Regions from separate parts of the Paenibacillus riograndensis SBR5 genome, predicted to be linked through region 1. Evidence: riboswitches for the same ligand, from Rfam matches in the RefSeq annotation. Region 1 holds a riboswitch; each other region holds the start of a gene.
The links. Region 1 has a riboswitch for cobalamin ahead of PRIO_RS10295 (energy-coupling factor ABC transporter permease). Riboswitches for the same ligand answer to the same signal wherever they lie in the genome.
Positions count from the first base shown of each region.

Region 1 (3,026 bases):
ACAGCTTTGACGGCAAGGAGATTCCGGAAGTTTCGGCGTCGGCTTCGGTAACGGCCGAGGGTGTGATTCATGTCAGCCTGTGCAACCTGAATCATGCGTCTGCGGCTGTGCTTCCGCTGGAGCTGCGCGGCCTTGCCGGCCAAGCGGTGGATATTGCCGGCACCACGCTTGCCGGGGCAACCATTGATGCCCATAACTCGTTCAGCGAACCGGAAGCGGTTGTTCCGCAGCCGTTCACAGCCTTTAAGCTGGAAGGGGATACTGTTACTGTCGAGCTGCCGGCCATGTCGGTAACAGTACTGGAAATTACACCAAAAGCTTGATAAAGGAGAACCGCTATGGCCACAACCTCTGCCTGCAAAGGCTGCCGGGATGATTATAAGGTCACGGAAGCGCAGATCGCCCGTATACTGGCGTCATCGATGTTCAATGAAGGCAATACCGCGTCAGATCAGGTGTATGCGGAGCGGATCGCACTTTGCAGTACCTGCCCCAAGCTCCAGGATGGGGTGACCTGCACTGCCTGCGGCTGCATCATCCCGGTTGTTGCCCGGCTGAAGGCGCGCGGCTGTCCGCTTCCCGGCGGCGGCCTGTGGCAGCCGGTTAACGGCTCCAAAATCAACTGATCCGCAATGAAGACCACAGAACAGATTTCAAATTCAATCTGTTCTGTATAACCCAGAATCCCCGATCCTTCGCTGGCTTGATCCGCAGCGGAAGATCGGGGATTCTTCATTGCAACCCTCTGATGGAGCCGGGTTTAAGGTGTTCCGGCAGCGTCAGGACTGTCGGATATGCCGGATATTTCCGTATAGAACAGTTCAACCAGCATGTCCTGGTTATAGTTGCCGAATCCTTTGCCGAACAGGGTCAGCCCTCCGATATGCTCGGCATCCTCCTCCACGGACAGTCTGAACGTCCACTGCTTGCTGCGGATGTCCACTTGATCCAGCGTGACCCCGGACAGCTTTTGCCCATCCATGAAGGTCCCCTTGGGGGTAACCCGCAGCTGCTTGAGCAGCCCGTATTGGTTCGTGAGTGCGGGCCACCAGGACGGCGTATATTTGCCTCTGCTGTCTCCGTAATCTCCGGGGCTGGTCCAGAAGCCCAGCTTCGTTCCGTTCAAGGTAAAGGTGATATCCGAAGGCCAATTGTTATTGATGGAGGGGGCTTCAGAGGCGATTTCCATTGTAATGACAAGCTCCTCCGGCTGCTCGCTGGACAGGAGGAAGTTGGGGATTTTGTATTCGACATAACCTTTGCCGAACCAGAGGATGCCTGCATTCATCCGTTCCAGATCCCAGAAGTAGCGCGGGTCGTCGAAATTGCCGATGACCTTCTCTACCGTTGCCAGACCGCAGGTCGGTTCGATCTGAAAGTCGGAGTAGAGGCCGACCGGTATCTCTTTGCGGTGGCTTTTGCGTTCCGCCGGGGCTTGAGCGGGGAAAATGATCTCTGCGCCTTCAGCCGCCAGCGTGCAGATTTTTTGCAAACCGCTCCGCCCGGGAGCCATATGTGTCCGGATCAGTCCGGCCGCCTCCAGCTTGCGGACATGCATCGTCATGATCGCGCTGCTGAGCCGGGCTGCCGCTGCCAGCTCCTTGACATTCATCGGCTGAACGGCGAGCAGGCGGAGCATGCGGAGACGTACGGCGCTCGATAAAGCTTCGTAGACAGGCAGGGATTCTTCGGTAAGATCCAGTTTCATTGGACAGCCTCCGGGTACAGGTTAATAAAATAAGGGGACGGCAAAGCCGTTACTGCTTGTATAGTTAACAATTATATTATTCAAATGAGGTTCTTACAAGCTTCTTGCCTTTCAGGGACACCTCCACTTTTATCACAGACACGCTTATGCCATGTCCGCTATGATGTACAGGATGAATTAGCGATGAAACAAGGTGCCTTTGATTCACATCAAGGGATAACAGGGAATCGGGTGCAACTCCCGAGCGGTCCCGCCACTGTAAGGAAGAGCCAGCTTTCAACAGGTCACTCGGTTGCTCCGGGGAAGACGAAGGCCAGCGATGATCCCGAGCCAGGAGACCTACCTTGTTTGCGCACACACGACTCTACGCGGATAGGAGCGGTGTACGAATGGGTTGAGAGATAAGGGTGTGCCGCTAGTTTTGGCGGGTAAGCAGCCTTTTCTTTGTGATCCGGATACGTACATGATACTCCCACCCCCAGGGGCGGGAGTTTTTGGTTTGACGCCGCACACGAAAATCAAATAGGAGGTGCAAGGATGAACAAACGGAGCTATTGGCGTTTCACGGTACTGGTCGGCGTATTTGCCGTTTATCTTCTGCTGAATGAGCCGGGTACGGCGGAAGCAATGCACATTATGGAGGGATTTTTACCGGTTGGCTGGGCGGTGTTCTGGTGGGCGGCTTTTTTGCCGTTCTTTTTCCTGGGCGTCCGCAAGCTCACAAGGATGACCCGGGACAACCCGGAGCTGAAGCTGTTGCTGGGTTTATCCGGAGCGTTCACCTTTGTGCTCTCAGCGCTCAAAATGCCCTCGGTTACGGGAAGCAGCTCTCATCCGACGGGGACGGGACTTGGCGCAGTGATGCTGGGTCCGCTGCCGATGAGCGTGACCGGTTCCATTGTGCTGCTGTTCCAGGCACTGCTGCTGGCGCACGGTGGAATCACCACGCTTGGCGCGAACGCCTTCTCCATGGCAGTGGCCGGGCCTTTTGCCGGTTATGCGGTCTATAAGCTGATTATGAGGCTGGGCGAACGCGAAAAGCTGGCGGTATTCTTCGCGGCTGCGGTAGCGGATCTGATGACCTATGTGGTCACTTCCTTTCAGCTTGCGGTGGCTTTTCCGTCTGCGGATGGCGGTGTGCTGGCTTCCATGGCGAAATTCGGCGGTATTTTTGCTGTGACCCAGATTCCGCTGGCGGTCAGCGAGGGGCTGTTGACAGTGCTGCTATGGAACTGGCTGAAGGCCTACAGTCCACAGGAGCTGTCCCTGCTTAAACGGGGAGCCAAGGGAGGAAATACACTGTGAAGATAAAGAACAA
Region 1 covers NZ_LN831776.1:2,546,076-2,549,101, forward strand. Annotated here, with positions in the region: gene PRIO_RS10280 (alpha-N-arabinofuranosidase) at 1-323, shown strand, start outside; gene PRIO_RS10285 (DUF6171 family protein) at 339-626, shown strand; gene PRIO_RS10290 (ArsR/SmtB family transcription factor) at 761-1,708, opposite strand; cobalamin riboswitch at 1,883-2,069, shown strand; gene PRIO_RS10295 (energy-coupling factor ABC transporter permease) at 2,246-3,013, shown strand; gene PRIO_RS10300 (energy-coupling factor ABC transporter substrate-binding protein) at 3,016-3,026, shown strand, end outside.

Region 2 (3,026 bases), 1.3 Mb from region 1:
TTTGATTTCTCCAAAAGTGGACTCCAGCGTGGAATGAGAGGTAAAAGTACCTTTGATTTCTTCGCAGAGTGCTATAGCCTCGTTTGAGTTTGTTTTGGATTGGGGAAGTATAGCCTCTACTTTATTGTGCTTCAGAATCATACAGAGTCGGGAAGTAGCTTAGTGCTAATCGTTTGAAGGACAAACTTGTCTAGAAACAACGGCAGAAATGCCGTTGTTAGGCGCACCGAGTCTAGAAATGTTAGAAACAACGGCAGAAATGCCGTTGTTAGGCGCACCGAGTCTAGAAATGTTAGAAACAACAGCAGAAATGCCGTTGTTAGGCGCACCGAGTCTAGAAATGTTGGAAACAACGGCAGAAATGCCGTTGTTGTGCACGCCGAGTCTGGAAATGTTGGAAACAACGGCAGAAATGCCGTTGTTAGGCGCACCGAGTCTAGAAATGTTAGAAACAACGGCAGAAAAGCCGTTGTTAGGCGCACTGAGTCTGGAACTGTTGGAAACAACGGCAGAAATGCCGTTGTTAGGCGCACCGAGTCTAGAAATGTTAGAAACAACGGTAGAAATGCCGTTGTTGTGCACGCCGAGTCTAGAAATGTTAGAAACAACGGCAGAAATGCCGTTGTTGTGCGCACCGAGGCCGAAACTGGTGGATACAACGGCAGAAATACCGTTGTTACCGCCGCTGCTATAAGGTTGCTGTTAACAGGAATTTCTAAGTTGAAAGTTACCTAATTACTGCACGCCCTCAACGATTGCCGCATAGACACATTATCTGGATAGCCGCCTAACACTTGTTGTATAAGTCCCAACTACCAATATACCAGCCAACGGTTTCTGTATAGTCCCAACTGCCCTGACAACGATCCAACAGTTGCCGGCCCGACACTCGATTAAGTCCCAACTACCAGTATACCAGCCAACGGTTTCTGTATAGTCCCAACTGCCCTGACAACGATCCAATATTCGCTGCCCCATCGTTCGTTAAGTCCCAACTATCCTTATACTAGCCAACAGTTGCTGTATATTCTCAACAGTCCGTACAAATGATCCGACGGCTGCTGAACTGCTAGTCACAAGGTGCTTGTTACAAGCTGCTCCTCACAAGGTGCTGCTCTGCATTGACGGTTATGGCTGGGAGTCGTTGGATTTTTTCACTATTACTGTGGATGGACATTCATGCCGCCCATTGGCGGCACTTCAGACGATGCAATCCCGGAGAAGGCCCCCAATTTGGCTTCGCCAAATTCGAGGCTTCCATAACCATGTTGTATGAATCGGACATCGTTATTTCAGGATGGAATAATAGCTGGAGAGGGTGGAGTACTTTTTGCACCCGCTAAGAAACAGCTTCTCTATAGACATACAAGGGAATACTAGATATGATTATGGATATTAAAATTTAATAGTTAAGAGAGAGGTGCCGGTTCGATGCGTAGCATCAGAAATCGGCTTAAAAGGGAAGCACGGTGCAAATCCGGCGCGGTCCCGCCACTGTAAATGCGGAGCGGCTCTTAGAGCGGCCACTGTCCGGCTGTAAGGATGGGAAGGCCAAGAGCAGCGATGAGGCATAAGCCAGGAGACCTGCCTTTTTCGTGAACGTTTCTATTCTTCGTGGGGTAAGAATGCGGAACATATGCAAATGGATGAAGTCTGGAGCTTCGAGCACCGCAGCCTTCCAATTTGTATTCTTCCCGGCCGCCCTGAACAAGGGCGGTCTTTATGTTGTCCCGGCTGTCCTCTGCAAAGCAGTACAAGCATTTATTTTATGACAAGGAAAGAGGTTGACGATGAAGACATTTTATTCTGCCAAGTCTTTTGTGCTTGGTCTGGTCTTATTGCTGGTAATTTCGGTTACGGGTACCGCGGTGGTTCCGGCGGGACAGGCTTTTGCCGCAGCGGAAGCCACTGTTAACACAGGCACGGACAGTGTCACGGACGCAGTATATGCTGCGGATACTTTTGCGGAAGGAAAAGCTGGCGCTTCCTTGGCTGCAGCGGATAACGGGGGACAGGTAACTGTCTCGCAGGCAACGTATTCGGCTGCAGAATATATACTCAGCGGCGGCGTAACATCGGAGTGGCAGGCGATCGGGCTGGCCCAGGCGGGCTACCGGGTACCGGACAGCTACGTCCAGTCATTAGCGAAAAAAGTACAGACAGCGGGAGGCAGCTTCCCGAATGTGACGGATTATGCGCGGATTGTGCTGGCTGTGCGGGCGGTCGGCGGCGATCCGGCGAATTTTGCCGGCAGCGGTTCTGAAGCGGGCTTCAATCTGCTGGAGCGCATCTATAACAGCGACAATATCAGCGGCCAGCCGCTGAATGCGCCAGTCTACGCGCTGCTCGCGCTGGACTCCGGCAGCTACACGATTCCCGGTGACGCCAAATGGAACCAGACGTCGCTGCTGAGCGAAATTCTGTCCAAGCAAAATAGCGATGGCGGGTTTGCTTTGTTCACGGGGGCGAGCGATCCGGATATGACGGCCATAGTCCTGACCGCACTCGCTGCCCACAAGAATGACCCTGCTGTGGCAACAGCGGGACAAAAAGCAGTAGCCTGGCTGGCAGCCAAGCAGGACAGCAGCGGCGGCTACGGAGACAGCAGTGAAAGTGCGGCCCAGGCCATAATCGGTCTGTCCTCCTTTGGTGTAGACCCAGCCAGCGGCGAGTTTACTAAAAATGAAACAGGCTTGCTGAATCGGCTGCTGAGCTTCAGACTGGCCAGTGGAGCTTTTGCTCATAACCAGGGCGGCAGCGCCAATGCGCTGGCTACCGAGCAAGGCCTGCAGGCCCTGGTGGCCTACAATCTGTTCAGCGGTGGTACGAACGGCAAGCTGTATGACTTTTCGAAGCCGGTAGCGCAGAACCCTCTCGTCTATGTGCCGCTCACGATTGAAGGGCCTGAGCAGACGCTGGGCCAAGGCAGCGCCTACGCTGGGAACGTACTCGAAGCACTGGAAAAAGTAGCCGCAGCGAACAGTCTGCCGATTACGAATCCTTCCGGCGCTTATGTTACTGGCATT
Region 2 covers NZ_LN831776.1:1,276,966-1,279,991, forward strand. Annotated here, with positions in the region: gene PRIO_RS35390 (hypothetical protein) at 239-694, shown strand; cobalamin riboswitch at 1,402-1,606, shown strand; gene PRIO_RS05530 (S-layer homology domain-containing protein) at 1,791-3,026, shown strand, end outside.
Region 2: it holds a riboswitch for cobalamin, as region 1 does, so the genes downstream of both, PRIO_RS05530 (S-layer homology domain-containing protein) here and PRIO_RS10295 (energy-coupling factor ABC transporter permease) in region 1, are expected to answer to the same signal.

Region 3 (3,026 bases), 1.9 Mb from region 1:
AGCACCCGTGTGCGGCAGCCCATCGTGGCAAATTCGGTATCCGGATCAGCCGGATCGTAATATTGCAGATTGAGCGGCGCATCCAGATTGGCGAAGTTCGGATACAGTCTGCGGGCGGAACATTCCGCCGCCTTGAGGAACAGCTCGTAGTTCGGATCGCCCTGCTGCTGGTTCACGCCCTGCTTGCATTTGAAGATCTGGATCGGGAACACCGGCGTTTCGCCGCTGCCCAGACCGTTCATCGTGGCCATCAGCAGCGAGCTGATGACCAGCTGCCCTTCAGGAGAGGTGCAGGTGCCGTAGTTGATGCTGGTAAAAGGAATCTGTCCGCCCGACCGGCTGGACATTGTATTAAGGTTATGTATCATGCTCTCTGCGGCCTGAAGCGTTTCACTTTCCGTCTCCTTCAGCGCAAAGCGGAAGGCCCGCGGATACTGCTCCGCCAGATCGCTGCGGCTCATAGTGACTTCCCCGCCGATCTCTCCGGCTGTACCTTCTTCGAAATATTCCAGTCCCTTGCGGAACAGCTTGGCGAAGGACTTGGTCACATAAGGAGCCAGATCAAAATCCAGCTTGTTGGCGGATACGCCGCCGTATTGGGCATTCTGCTGCGACTGGAAAATAATCGCCACCAGCGACATCGCAGTCATAATCGAGTTGGGTGGACGAACGCTGCCGTTGCCGGTGTTGAAGCCTTCGCGGAGAAGCTGCTCGAACGGGATAAAGATGCAGTTGGTGGTTCCGATCGCGTATTGGTCCAGATCGTGGACATACACCACATTATCGAGGGTAGCCTGCACGAGCTGCGGCGGCATCGTGAAGTTGCGGGCATACCACTTGGAATACTCACTGCCGAACTTGCTCATTTTGCCGGAAAAGCTCTCACCGTTCAAATTCGCATTTTCGCGCAGCAGATCCAAATCCCGGCTGTCGATAATATCGCGCCCCAAATGGATCACTTCCTCCAAAAGAACCTCCTGTGCAGCTTGTCCACCGTTGTACCGTTTCTCCAGCAGCGTCATTGTCTAGCTCTCCTCTCCGTATATGAAACATGTTCTGATTGTAATAAAAAAGCATCCCCCGCCGAGGAAGGCGGAAAATGCCCGGATGCGTAGCGCAAATAACCTGAGCGGATATTTGCGGATGGTCTCCATGGAAATATGCTTTCCCGCAGAAGCCGATACCTGAACGTGATAAGGCTTATCGCGTTCAGGTATCGGCAGCCTTGGCTCCCTGGCATAAGGGAAGGCTAAATCTGCTTGTGCAGGCCGCATGCGGACACCTCTCCTGTTCCTCGCAGGCGTAAATAATGGTGCCCGGAAACAGGCAGGTCTCCTGGCTTCCGGTGAATCCGGGGCGCCTTCCCAAGGGGGGCTACCCCTCAGTGGCGTGAGCCTCAGGATACTGCTCCGCAGGGCTTCTGGAGCCTGCAGGGCATCCGGTTACAGTGGCGGGACCGCAACGGATTTGCACCGCGCTTCCCTATTAAGCTTCAACTCTCCTGGAAGAGCAAAGCACCTGTTTCCACTATATTTTGTTGTCGCTAGATAAAAATAACCCAATATCTTGTGTTTGTAAACAATTTTTTGCGAACCCGCGCCCGGTGCGGACTCCGCCCGTTTACTCACAGCTGGTCCACAGCTGATCCACAGATAACCCGGTGTTCGTCCACAATTAGTCCACAGGTAATCCACAGCACGGGAGTAAATTTTGCCGGAACTGATTCAAAAATTGTCCAAAATACGCCACAAAAGTTCCAAAACCTGGTCATACCCGCAGTAGGACTTTAGGCGATTTGTGGGGGGAGGCAGGAGTTGCTACAATAGAAGGGACCAGAGACTTATGTAACGAGGCTTATAGAGGCTTATAATAGGAGGGATTTCAGGATGGCGATTGGCGAAGTAACTGTAATTCCGATTGGTACAGGCAGCACCAGCCTCAGCAGCTATGTGGCTGACATGCAGCGCGTGCTGGAGACGGTGGAAGGCATTACCTACGAGCTGACATCCATGGGCACCATTATCGAAGGTCCGCTGGCGCGGATTCTGGCGGCCGTCGAAGCGCTGCACGAGTCCCCTTTTACTGCCGGAGCACAGCGGGTATCCACCTCGCTCAAGATTGATGACCGGCGGGATAAGCCGTCCACAAGCCGCAGCAAGCTGGAATCGGTGGAACGCAAGCTGCAGGCGGATTAATTCATAACAATTACAGCGACAAGGAGCGGATGCGTAATGGCGGCTATCAAACAGCAGATCGGGATACAGATGTACACGCTGCGGGACAGGGCGGAGAAGGATTTTCTGGGGACGCTGCGCAAGGTGGCGGAGATCGGGTACAAATCGGTGGAATTTGCCGGGTATTTTGGCGTATCAGCTGCAGAACTGCGCAAAACGCTGGATGAGCTTGGACTGTCGGCCCCCTCAGCGCATGTAGGGCTGGATTTCAGCAGTCTGGAGAATATGCAATCGGCCTTATCCAGAGAGATCGAATATGCCCGGGAGGTGGGGCTGGAGTATCTTATCACACCTTCTGCGCCTCTTCCGGAGCAGCCTGCGCTGGACGATGTGCTGGCTCTGATTCCATTCTTTGAAAAGGCTTCCGAGCTGGTACGGGCAGCAGGGCTGAAGTACGGATACCACAACCATGACTTTGAGTTCAAGCAGGTCAACGGGCAGGCCGTCATCGACATCTGGCTGGAGCGGATTCCTGCTGAGCATATGGTGGCGGAGTTTGATTTGGGCTGGGTCCATGTGGGCGGTGCGGTACCGGCAGAATATATCTCCCGCTATGCCGGACGCGTGCCTCTGGTCCACATCAAGGATTTCGGCGCAGGCCATGAGGAAGCCGATCTCGGAAAAGGTCAAGTAGACTTCGATAGTGTCTTCAAGGCTGCGGATGAAGCCGGAATTCAGCACTACATCGTGGAGCAGGAGGTTTTCGCATCGTCGTCACTGGAGAGCGCCCGGCTGGCGCTGGATTACTTCCGCAAGCGGGGAATGCTGTAACCGTTTCCTGATCGGGCTGTA
Region 3 covers NZ_LN831776.1:666,872-669,897, forward strand. Annotated here, with positions in the region: gene PRIO_RS02920 (anaerobic ribonucleoside triphosphate reductase) at 1-1,022, opposite strand, end outside; cobalamin riboswitch at 1,309-1,537, opposite strand; gene PRIO_RS02930 (MTH1187 family thiamine-binding protein) at 1,887-2,195, shown strand; gene PRIO_RS02935 (sugar phosphate isomerase/epimerase family protein) at 2,232-3,005, shown strand.
Region 3: it holds a riboswitch for cobalamin, as region 1 does, so the genes downstream of both, PRIO_RS02920 (anaerobic ribonucleoside triphosphate reductase) here and PRIO_RS10295 (energy-coupling factor ABC transporter permease) in region 1, are expected to answer to the same signal.